DNA from 4 places in the Xenorhabdus griffiniae genome. Region 1 is predicted to be linked to each of the others. Evidence: predicted binding sites of a transcription regulator. Region 1 holds the regulator's gene; each other region holds the start of a gene.

Evidence for each region. Region 1 encodes CRP, which controls carbon source genes, mostly activating them, when cyclic AMP is high. Its sites were predicted from a motif close to ATGTGANNNNNNTCACAT; they were not measured.
Region 2: the regulator CRP is predicted to act here: its motif matches at 837-854, upstream of serA (phosphoglycerate dehydrogenase).
Region 3: the regulator CRP is predicted to act here: its motif matches at 1,447-1,464, upstream of epd (erythrose-4-phosphate dehydrogenase).
Region 4: the regulator CRP is predicted to act here: its motif matches at 2,077-2,094, upstream of WDV75_RS04495 (NupC/NupG family nucleoside CNT transporter).

Annotation. Positions count from the first base shown of each region.
Region 1 covers NZ_CP147737.1:343,677-346,825, forward strand. The annotation lists gene WDV75_RS01565 (aminodeoxychorismate synthase component II) at 1-196, shown strand, start outside; gene WDV75_RS01570 (aspartate aminotransferase family protein) at 319-1,536, shown strand; gene crp (cAMP-activated global transcriptional regulator CRP) at 1,597-2,229, opposite strand; gene WDV75_RS01580 (phosphoribulokinase) at 2,786-3,149, opposite strand, start outside.
Region 2 covers NZ_CP147737.1:3,540,897-3,544,045, reverse strand. The annotation lists gene rpiA (ribose-5-phosphate isomerase RpiA) at 112-771, shown strand; gene serA (phosphoglycerate dehydrogenase) at 1,042-2,283, shown strand; gene WDV75_RS15850 (5-formyltetrahydrofolate cyclo-ligase) at 2,382-2,978, opposite strand; RNA gene ssrS (6S RNA) at 3,032-3,149, opposite strand, start outside.
Region 3 covers NZ_CP147737.1:716,272-719,420, forward strand. The annotation lists gene pgk (phosphoglycerate kinase) at 1-162, opposite strand, end outside; gene epd (erythrose-4-phosphate dehydrogenase) at 237-1,256, opposite strand; gene tkt (transketolase) at 1,545-3,149, opposite strand, start outside.
Region 4 covers NZ_CP147737.1:1,024,604-1,027,752, forward strand. The annotation lists gene deoC (deoxyribose-phosphate aldolase) at 1-530, opposite strand, end outside; gene WDV75_RS04495 (NupC/NupG family nucleoside CNT transporter) at 639-1,904, opposite strand; gene WDV75_RS04500 (TatD family hydrolase) at 2,274-3,044, opposite strand; gene WDV75_RS04505 (patatin-like phospholipase family protein) at 3,045-3,149, opposite strand, start outside.

The DNA.
Region 1 (3,149 bases):
TCACTCTCTGGTCATTGCCGCAGAAACGCTTCCTGCTTCATTTGAAGTGACGGCCTGGAGTCAGCGTAATGGCGACGTAGATGAAATCATGGGAATACGTCACCGTACTTTGCCACTGGAAGGGGTGCAGTTTCATCCAGAAAGCATTCTTAGTGAGCAGGGACATGAATTGTTGAATAATTTCCTCAGATATTAGTCAGATACCTCTATACTCCCTCATTCTGTTGTTTTTTTATTTGCCCTTAATTGATTTTTTATTCATATTTTATGACTATTATTTCACTTCGAAATGGCAAGTATAAAAATAAGGTGAGGGAAATGGTAGAAAATAAAGCAGCAAATAGAAACACCTATGATCAAGTGATGTTGCCTATTTATGCACCGGCGAATTTTATTCCTGTCAGAGGGCAAGGAAGTCGAGTATGGGATCAACAGGGTAAAGAATACATAGATTTTGCCGGAGGTATTGCTGTTCTGGCTTTGGGGCACTGTCATCCGGCTTTGGTGAACGCCCTGAAACAGCAGAGTGAAAAATTGTGGCATATCAGCAACGTTTTTACCAATGAGCCTGCCTTAACCTTAGCGCAAAAGTTGATTGATGCGACTTTTGCCCAAAAGGTCTTTTTCGCTAATTCGGGGGCGGAAGCCAATGAAGCGGCATTTAAATTGGCACGTCGTTATGCGATTACCCGTTATCATCCGAATAAAACCAAAATCATTGCATTCCATCAGGCATTTCATGGTCGTACCTTTTTCACGGTTTCGGTGGGAGGGCAACCGAAGTATGCCGAAGAGTTTGGGCCTAAACCCGCCGATATTGTTCATGTGCCTTTTAACGATCTGGATGCCGTTAGAGCGGAAATCGATGATCACACTTGTGCTGTTGTTTTGGAGCCAATCCAAGGTGAAGGAGGAGTGACTCCTGCGACAATGGCGTTTCTGCATGGGGTGCGGGAATTGTGTGATAAGCATCAGGCTTTGTTGGTCTTTGATGAAGTCCAGAGTGGAATAGGGCGCACGGGGCAGTTATATGCTTACCAGCATTATGGCGTACAGCCGGATATCTTGACGACGGCAAAAGCACTGGGGGGCGGTTTTCCCATCAGTGCAATGTTAACGACAGATAAAATCGCGGCGGCAATGGAAACGGGCGCCCATGGAACGACTTATGGTGGAAACCCATTGGCTTGTCGTATCGGTTGTGTCGTACTGGATATTATCAATACGCCAGAAGTGCTGATGGGCGTGGAAAAACGGCACGATATGCTCATTCATGCTTTGGAAAAGATGAACCAAAAATATGGTATCTTTCGTGAATTTCGCGGAAAAGGCTTGCTTATTGGGGCTGTATTGAAAGCTGAATATCAGGGCAAGGCCAAAGAAATATTGCAGCAGGCGGCAGAACTGGGATTGATGTTATTAAGTGCAGGAGACAGCATCTTGCGCTTTACACCATCACTGATTATTCCTGAGGACGAAATCACAGAGGGTATGGTGCGGCTGGAAATGGCGATATCCCGTTGGTTAAACAAATAACAGTAAAAAAGCCAGTGCGAAGTAATAGATTGCACTGGCTGAGTTTCGGTTTATTGGGAATTAACGCGTCCCATAAACGACGATGGTTTTGCCATGTGCAGAGATCAGGCTTTGATCTTCCAGCATTTTCAAAATACGGCCAACCGTTTCACGGGAGCAACCCACAATCTGCCCAATTTCCTGACGTGTGATTTTGATTTGCATACCATCAGGGTGAGTCATTGCATCAGGCTGTTTGGCCAAATTGAGCAATGTCTGGGCGATACGGCCTGTAACGTCCAGAAAGGCTAAGTTACCTACTTTTTCAGAAGTGGTTTGTAGGCGACTTGCCATCTGAGCAGATAAACGCATCAGAATATCAGGATTGACCTGAATTAACTGGCGAAATTTCTTATAGGAAATTTCAGCCACTTCACAGGCACTTTTGGCTCGTACCCATGCAGTACGTTCTTGCCCCTCTTCAAATAATCCAAGTTCACCAATGAAATCCCCCTGATTTAAATAAGAGAGAATCATTTCCTTACCTTCTTCATCTTTTATTAGAACAGCAACTGAACCTTTAACAATGTAGTAAAGCGTTTCTGCTTTCTCACCTTGATGAATAAGCGTGCTCTTGGATGGATATTTGTGAATATGGCAGTGTGACAAAAACCATTCAAGAGTAGGGTCTGTTTGTGGCTTGCCGAGAACCATTCGCTTTATCCTCTGTTGTTATTTCTGCCTTTATGATGTGAGAAACTGTCGTTCCTCTTCAGGCTGGCTTTATAAAGTCAATAGCTTAACATATTAGCCTGCTGAAAAACTGACAAGCGGGAATTTTATATGGATTATAAAGATGCCAAAATTTAGGCATATTGATCTTAACCCATATACCTTGCCAGTCCACGCTTGTAACCTTGTTTGTAACACAGGAAAGCGCTTCTGTCTTCTCTTGTATCGCTTCAGCATATTAGACTGACTGCCAGATTACCAGAAATCAGGCAGAAGAGTTGGTTTTATTGATTTTACATTTATATACCTATCGTCTTTCAAGATGTGTTTTATACGCATTAAACTTCAAGCTGCAATTTACAACACGATATGAAACCTGATTTCTCCCCGCTTCGCGGGGGAGAAATTACATGCATCTTGGAGTGAGATTGGTATACAAGGAAAAAATTTTGTCACAAAAAATAACCTGCTTATTTAAATAAAACAGGTAACATTATTTTTTGTTACCTGTTTTATTAAAAATTAAATAGAGATTAAATTACGAGATTTTTTTGCCTTCCAGTAATTGTTTAACAAGCGGTGCCATAATTAATTCCATTGCCAACCCCATTTTTCCACCAGGAACAACGATAGTATTTATGCCGGAAATAAATGAACCCTGAAGCATCGCGAGCAAATAAGGGAAATTAATTTGCGTGAGTCCACGGAAACGGATCACGATAAAACTTTCGTCCAGAGAGGGGATCGCTTTGGCAGAGAAGGGATTGGAGGTATCAACGGTAGGGACACGTTGGAAATTGATATGGGTACGTGAAAACTGAGGAGTGATGTAGCGGATATAGTCATCCATTGAACGAACAACGGAATCCATAACCGCTTCTCTGGAATGCCCTCGCTCGCCC
Region 2 (3,149 bases), 1.6 Mb from region 1:
CCATTATGTGGCCTAACCAGCACTATGCCATATTTTTTCATGAGGTGAGCCAATATTGTTTATACTAGCCGTCAGATTTTTCCTTGTAACTGATTATAGGCTGTGATCAATATGACTCAGGACGAACTGAAAAAAGCAGTAGGTTGGGCAGCATTGGAATATGTTAAACCAGGCACAATTGTTGGTGTTGGTACAGGTTCTACCGCAGCGCATTTTATTGATGCGTTAGGCACCATCAAAGATAAAATTGAAGGTGCCGTATCGAGTTCAGACGCATCGACTGAGAGACTAAAAGCTCTCGGTATCCCTGTGTTTGACTGCAATGACGTCGACACGTTGGATATTTATGTTGATGGTGCTGATGAAATTAATGGTCAAATGCAGATGATCAAAGGTGGCGGCGCAGCGTTAACCAGGGAAAAAATCATCGCGGCGGTTGCGAAGAAATTTATCTGTATTATTGATTCGTCTAAGCAAGTCGATGTATTAGGCAAGTTTCCTCTGCCAGTTGAAGTCATCCCAATGGCACGGGCTTATGTGGCTCGTGAGCTGGTGAAATTGGGCGGAACACCGGTTTATCGTGAAAACGTTGTGACAGACAATGGTAACCATATTCTGGATGTTCACAATCTTTCGATTGTCGATCCCACTGCGTTAGAAGATAAAATCAATGGGATAGCAGGCGTGGTAACGGTGGGGCTTTTTGCTAATCGAGGCGCTAATGTGGTACTGGTAGGTACTGCGGATGGCGTTAAGACGCTCACTGAATAATCATTTATTGAGGGCAGAATAACCTGCCCTAAAAATATTTTTATATTTATTCAAAATAGAAAATTTAGTGAGATATATCACTTTTTCGTCTAAAAAAACCTCAAAATGCTGATCATTCCCCGTAACGAATTATTTTACTTTGCATAACAACTTATTTACTGTTGCTTATTCTGTAATATAAGCAATCGATTGTATTGCCGTTACCGTTTTTTTTGTTATTTTGGTGGCGTCGATATGCATTATGAAAGTAAGTACAACTAGGGCGGGCAAATGGTTAAGGTATCTTTAGAAAAGGACAAAATTAAATTTCTGCTGCTGGAAGGTGTTCACCAAAGTGCAGTAGATAGCCTAAAAGCGGCAGGGTACAGCAATATTGAATATCACAAAGGGGCATTAGAACCTGAAGAATTGAAAGCAGCGATCCGTGATGCCCGATTTGTCGGCATTCGTTCCCGCACCCAATTGACCGAAGAGATTTTCGCCGCAGCGGAAAAGCTGGTTGCTGTTGGGTGTTTTTGTATTGGTACTAACCAGGTTGACCTGAAAGCCGCGGCAAAACGTGGTATTCCGGTATTTAATGCGCCTTTTTCCAATACGCGTTCGGTCGCTGAAATGGTATTGGGTGAGTTGCTGTTGCTGTTACGTCGTATTCCTGAAGCGAATGCCAAAGCCCATAATGGGATATGGGATAAGCAGGCAAAAGGCTGCTACGAAGCGCGCGGGAAAAAATTAGGCATTATTGGTTACGGGCATATTGGTACACAGCTTGGCATTTTGGCTGAAAATATTGGCCTGAATGTCTATTTCTATGATATTGAAAATAAATTGCCCTTAGGTAATGCACAGCAAGTTCATCATTTGTCTGAATTGCTGAATATGAGTGATGTCGTGAGCCTGCATGTTCCTGAAACCGCCTCAACCAAAAATATGATTGGTGCAGCAGAACTGGAATTGATGAAACCAGGTTCAATTTTGATCAATGCATCACGCGGCACAGTGGTCGATATTGATGCACTCAGCAACGCGTTGGAAACAGGGCATCTTTCTGGTGCGGCGATTGATGTTTTTCCTCATGAACCCGCAACAAATAATGATCCTTTTATCTCCCCATTAAGCCAGTTTGATAACGTATTGTTGACACCACATATTGGGGGATCGACACAAGAAGCCCAGCAAAATATCGGTTATGAAGTTTCTGGGAAACTGGTCAAATATTCTGACAATGGTTCTACCTTATCAGCGGTTAATTTTCCTGAAGTCTCGCTCCCTGTTCATGCCAAGGATACTAACCGATTACTGCATATCCATGAAAACCGCCCCGGTATCTTGACCAGTATTAACCAAGTATTCACTGAACAAGAAATCAATATTGATGCCCAATATCTGCGGACTGACAGTGGTATTGGTTATGTGGTGATTGATATTACGACGCAGAATTCAGCTCAGGCTGAATTGGTTTTGCAGAAACTGAGAGCCTTACCGGGCACGATCCGTTCTCGCTTGCTTTACTAAGGCTATAATGGCTGGTTAAAAGAAAGGCAAGACGCATTAAAAATAAGGGGTTATTGAAAGCACAATAGCCCCTGTTACTCACTGAATAGCGTCTTCATTTATATCCATTGCCATACTTTGTCTGGTGTAATGATCTCTGGCAGAGGAATATCCCAACTCTCGCTAGGTAGATTCTCAACTAACTGAAAATTGTGGGCTAATCCAATCGGATAAAAATTCTGTTGTTGCCATTTCGCGAGGGTTCTGTCGTAGAAACCACCGCCCATCCCTAAGCGTTGCCCTGTGCAATCGAAAGCGACCAGAGGAATAAACATGACATCAAGTTCAGCGATGGGTAAAACCTGCCGGACATCCAACTGAGGCTCTTCGATATTAAAGCGGTTATGAATAAGAGGCGTATCAGCGCAATAACGGAGAAACAGCAGGTGATTCCGGTTGAAAGGATGCAATATTGGCAAATAGACCTGTTTGTTTTGCTGCCAAAGTTGTTGAATCAGCGGACGTGTATCTAATTCCCCGTCAAAGGAGAGATAGAGGGCAATTTTATCAGCTTGCTGGATCTTAGGGTGAATCATAGCCTGTTTAATGGCTTGCTGGGCAAATTGCGATTGTTGTTCAGGGGATAGATTTTGACGTAGCTGCCGAATTTTTTTTCTAATGGATTGACGCAGAGTAAGAGAAGAATCTGATTGCATGATACCTGCCTGTTAATTAACGCAGAAAAGGATACAAAACAGATAAAAAGCGGGGGTTCTCCAAGATGCCGTTACAGGTGGTAACCCTTGAACCCTTGGTTCAAGGTGAACGCAGCGTCGTTGCTATTAGGCTTCTTGGCTAGCCAAGCATGCTCACAAGAAACGTAGCAC
Region 3 (3,149 bases), 370 kb from region 1:
GACCTTGGCTCCCTGATTCAACGCAGCCTCAATCGTCGGCAAAGACGCACGGATACGTGCATCAGAGGTAACTTTACCATCTTTTACAGGTACATTCAGATCAGCACGGATCAATACACGTTTACCCGCTAGATCTAAATCAGTCATCTTAATTACAGACATGGTGAATCCTCTCATTGATTCTTTATAAAATTACTCAATCTTCTGCTGTGTGCCGTTTGTGACACAACAAATGATTATTTGAAACCGGTTGCGGCCATTGCCAGCGTCGTATCAATCATACGATTGGCAAAGCCCCACTCATTGTCACACCACACAAGGGTTTTAATCAGGTGCTTACCGCTAACCCTCGTTTGTGTTCCATCCACAATAGCACTGTGGGGATCGTGGTTAAAATCCGTTGAAACCAACGGCAAATCAGTATAATCCACTATACCATGAAACTCCCTGGCCGCTGATTTTTGCAGGAGCCGGTTCACATCTTCCACACTCACAGCCGAACAGACTGTTACGCTCAAGTCAATGGCTGTCACATTGATAGTGGGTACTCGAACAGAAATCGCCTCAAACCGATCATTGAATTTAGGGAAAATACGTGTGATCCCCGCCGCCAGTTTTGTATCAACAGGAATAATAGATTGACTGGCCGCCCGAGTTCGACGTAAATCACCGTGATAAGCATCAATCACGGGTTGATCATTCATCGATGCATGAATGGTTGTCACCGTACCAGATTCAATATTGAACGCATCATCCAACACTTGGATGATTGGAATGATGCAGTTTGTTGTACAGGATGCATTAGAAACAATGCGATCTTCGGCAACCAATGCATGATGATTAACACCATATACGACGGTTGCATCCAGATTATTTCCTCCCGGATGTGCAAACAGGACTTTCTTGGCTCCGCTGGCGATATGAGACTCTCCGTCTGCCCGTTCACCATACCTACCTGTACAGTCAAGAACAATATCAATGTCCAACGCTTTCCACGGCAGAGCCGAGATATTCGGTTGATGAAGTAGCTGGATACTGTCACTTCCTACTTGCAATAAATCATTATTCAGGCGCACATTCCATGCAAAACGCCCATGACTGGAATCGTATTTCAACAAGTGAGCAATGCCTTGTGCATCTGCCAACTCATTGATAGCGATCACTGAAATTTCAGCTTGACGCCCTGATTCGTAAAGAGCACGCAAGACACTGCGCCCTATTCTTCCGAAACCATTAATCGCTACTCTGATAGTCATGTTACTCCCTGAATTTCTCTGTAGTTACGCAACCGCTTAGAATAACTGAGCAATGTCTGCTTGTACTGATAATTCCTCACAAAATTAACCAGATTGTGACAGACAAGACATTTTATTATCTCATTTATGCATCAAACTGAAACGGTTCAGCAACTATAAATGCAGATTACGAGAAAAAAGGAGTGATGGCAAGCGCCATTCGTCACATTATGGAGGAAAGATTGAACAAAAAAAGAGCGCATTCGCCCTAAAATTGATACGAATGCGCTTATATGAATTAGTTGCCGATTATTTCAGCAAAGCTGTTGCCTTGGCTACTACATTTTCAACCGTGAAACCAAACTCTTTGAACAGAACATCAGCAGGTGCAGATTCACCGAAAGTATTCATACCAACGATAGCACCATTGATACCAACATATTTGAACCAGTAATCAGAGATACCGGCTTCGATGGCAACACGGGCAGAAACTGCCGCTGGCAATACCGCTTCACGATATGCAGCATCTTGTTTATCGAAAGCATCAGTAGATGGCATAGAAACCACGCGAACCTGACGACCTTCAGCAGTCAGTTGCTCAGCCGCTTTCACCGCCAATTCCACTTCGGAACCCGTAGCAATCAGGATCAATTCAGGCTGACCTGCACAATCCTTCAGGATATAAGCCCCTTTCTCGATATTCGCCAACTGTTCAGCAGTACGTTCTTGCTGTGCCAGATTTTGACGGGAGAAGATCAGCGAAGTAGGGCCATCTTTGCGCTCAATAGCATATTTCCACGCAACCGCAGATTCAACCTGGTCACATGGACGCCATGTGCTCATATTTGGCGTTACGCGCAGACTGGCAATTTGTTCGACTGGCTGGTGAGTTGGACCATCTTCACCCAACCCGATGGAATCGTGGGTATAAACGAAGATGCTGCGCACTTTCATCAGGGCTGCCATGCGTACAGCGTTACGGGCATATTCCACGAACATCAGGAATGTTGCGCCATAAGGCACAAAACCACCATGCAGTGCGATACCGTTCATGATGGCAGACATACCGAATTCACGCACACCGTAGTGAATGTAGTTACCGTCCTGAACTTCGTTTAGCGGTTTAGAGCCAGACCACATGGTCAGGTTACTTGGAGCTAAGTCAGCAGAACCACCCATAAATTCTGGCAGAACTTTACCGAATGCTTCTAGTGCATTTTGTGATGCCTTACGGCTGGCAATAGAAGCTGGGTTCTGTTGCAGTTTTTCAATAAATGCCTTGGACTCCGCTTCCCAGTTTGCTGGCAGATCACCGCTGGTACGACGGTTAAATTCAGCAGCCAGTTCTGGATAAGCTTGCGCATATGCAGCAAATTTCTCTTCCCAAGTGGCTTCTTTAACCTTGCCTGCTTCCTGGGCGTTCCAGCCAGCGTAAATGTCCTGAGGAATTTCAAACGCAGGATGTTCCCACCCCAGCGCTTTACGGGTTGCTTCAATTTCAGCATCACCCAATGGAGCACCGTGACATTCTTCTTTGCCTGCTTTGTTTGGTGAACCAAAACCAATGATGGTTTTGCACATCAACAGGGATGGTTTGTTTGTTTCTTTACGTGCTGCGTCGATGGCTGCTGCAATAGCATCAGGATCATGACCATCTACGCCACGGATAACATGCCAGCCATAGGCTTCAAAGCGTGCTGCGGTATCATCAGTGAACCAACCTTCTACCTCACCATCGATAGAAATACCGTTGTCATCATAGAACGCGATCAATTTGCCTAGTTTCAGTGTTCCCGCCAAAGAGCAAACTTCATGGGAGATCCCTTCCATCATACAGCCATCACCCATGAACACATAAGTGTGGTGATCGACGATATCATGGTCTGGACGGTTGAACTGAGCAGCCAGTGTGCG
Region 4 (3,149 bases), 680 kb from region 1:
GCATTAACCGGAACCTTACCGGTTGACGTTTTGATGAAATCCGCTCCAGCCTGAATGGAAATTTCAGATGCCTTGCGAATCAAGGCCGCTTCTTTTAATTCACCCGTTTCAATGATGACTTTTAGCCAAACGCCCGATTCAGCACAGGCCGTTTTACAGGCTGTGACCAAATCAAAACCAATCTGCTCATTACCAGCCATCAATGCGCGATAAGGAAAAACAACATCCACTTCATCAGCACCATAAGCTATGGCAGCACGAGTTTCAGCCAGTGCAATGTCGATATCATCATTGCCATGCGGGAAATTAGTCACCGTGGCAATGCGAATATCAGGGGTTCCCTGTTCACGTAATACCTTACGTGCCACGGGAATAAAACGTGGGTAGATACAAATAGCGGCTGTCTGTCCGGCAGGACTGTTTGCCTGGCGACAAAGTGCAGCCACTTTCTCATCTGTATCATCATCATTAAGCGTAGTTAAATCCATCAAACTCAGCGCCTGCTGAGCGGCGGCGGTTAAATCGGTCATAAAACTCTCCAACGGTATTATTATCGTCACTGAATCAGACAACAGACTTAAAACAAATGCAGGTGAGAAATCTCACCTGCATTCAATGTGATATAAACTTCCGACGTCTTACAACGAGAGGAAGAATCCGGCAATTGTTGCACTCATCAAGTTAGAGAGTGAACCCGCCAATACAGCTTTCAAACCGAAACGGGCAATGTCACCGCGACGGTTTGGTGCCATACCACCTAAGCCGCCCAGAAGGATCGCGACAGAAGACAGGTTAGCGAAACCACACAGAGCAAAAGAGATAATGGCTTTAGTATGATCAGAAAGCACTTGCAGACCTGCTGCCTTAACGACATCATCTGTTGCCAGGTATTCACTAAAGTTCATGAATGCCACGAATTCATTGACAACTAATTTCTGCCCAATGAAAGAACCCGCAATTGTTGCCTCATTCCACGGAATACCAATCAGGTAAGCGATTGGTGCAAAAACCCAACCCAAAACCAATTCCATCGATAATTGAGGATAATCAAACCAGCCGCCGATACCGCCTAAGATACCGTTTAGTAAAGCAATCAATGCGGTGAAGGCTAATAGCATAGCGCCGACATTCAGGGCTAACTGCATACCGGATGCGGCACCCGATGCTGCAGCATCAATAATATTTGCAGGGCGATCTTCCGCCGCAACCAACGACATCGCGTCAGCCGTATCGTGCGTTTTTTCTGTTTCCGGCACCAGCAATTTTGCAAACAGCAGACCACCTGGCGCGGCCATAAATGAAGCCGCAATCAGGTATTCTAATGGAACACCCATAGATGCATAGCCCGCCAGTACAGAGCCAGCAACAGAAGCCAATCCACCGCACATCACAGCGAACAACTCAGATTGGGTCATGGTCGCGATATAAGGGCGTACAACCAATGGGGCTTCGGTCTGACCTACGAAAATATTCGCCGTTGCAGACAAAGATTCAGTCCGTGAGGTTCCCAGTATTTTCTGCAATCCGCCACCCAATATTTTGATGACGATCTGCATAATGCCCATGTAATACAACACCGCAATGAGTGATGAGAAGAAAACAATGACTGGCAGGACACGCAGGGCAAAGACAAAACCACCGCCGCCGAACAATTCAAACATTTTGTCGGACACCAGGCCGCCAAAAATAAAATCTGTTCCTTTTTGTCCGTATCCTATTACGTTGGAAACGCCTTTTGACATTCCCCCCAGAATATCTTTACCGGCTGGTACGTAAAGTACAAATGCCCCAATGGCAACCTGAATTAGAAAGGCGCCCAGGACAGTGCGGATTTTAATGGCTCGATAATTACTGGAGAAGAGTACTGCGATAAAAACCAGCACTGCCATACCGACCAGGCTCATAAGGAGTTGCATTGGAAGAATCCCTGTTCACTAAAAAATAATAAGAAAATATGTCAGTTATTCCATAAGATTCTACTGACATTGTGTGTGGGCCGATTATACCTAGGACTAAAAAAGAACAAGCAACTAACATCACAAATTAATACAGCAAAAAGTAATATAAAAATGAAAAATGAGACATGCGTCACATAAAATCATCTAATTTCGGTAGGATTAGATAATTTAACGGAGGAAAAGGTAAAAAACAGGATAAACAGGCAAGAAATACAAGTTAAGCATTATTAATATGTTATATACCAATCTAGCTCCAAGATGCGTGTGATTTCATCGAGTGTTGTAAATTGCAACTTGAAGTTTAATGCGTATAAGTCAACCCAGTGCAAATAGGGTCATACTATTTTGATAAATTTGATTGGCAATTTCATCTGTCGGCTCTCGACGCAACTGACACAATACGGAAAAAACCTGTGCAACTCTTTCTGGTCGATTTGGCTGCCCCTGAAATCCCGATAATGGCATGTCAGGCGCATCCGTTTCCAATACCAAAGATGACAGAGGTAATTGTGCGATAGCACTACGTGTTTTTTGTGCTCTGTCGTAGGTAATTGTCCCTCCAACACCAATGTAAAATCCCAGGCGAATAAAAGCTTGAGCTTGGGATAAACTCCCCGCAAAACCATGAATAACCCCGGCTCGTAGTAATTTGTGTTTTCTCAAGATTGCCGCCAATTGATCATGACTTTTTCTGGAATGGAGGATCACAGGTAGATCGTATTGTTTAGCGAGTCTTAGCTGTACTTCTAACATGCTTTTCTGCTTTTCAAATTGCGGCTCTGGCATATAAAGGTCAAGGCCAATTTCACCTACCGCCACGCATTTGGCCTCTTTTTTCTGTAATTTTTGCGCCAACGCATCCAAATGAACCTGTTGGTGTTCAGCAATATAGAGAGGATGTAAACCAAATGCGGCATAAATCGGAGAATAAGTCTCAGCCAACGCAGAAACTCTCTGGAAGTTTGTTTGACTTATTGTGGGAACGATAATTTTTTCCACCCCCATTTGGCTGGCTTGTTGCAGACTCGCTATTTCATCACCAGCAAAAGGAGGAAAATCAAAATGGCAATGTGTATCAATAAGCATTTAGTCCAACTTATCCATCATGAGAGTTCTTGACGGCTCCACCACCTCAAGCGCAGGCGGTTCCACTGGCGAACAATGATTGCCGCTGTTCAGGAAATGGTTTCG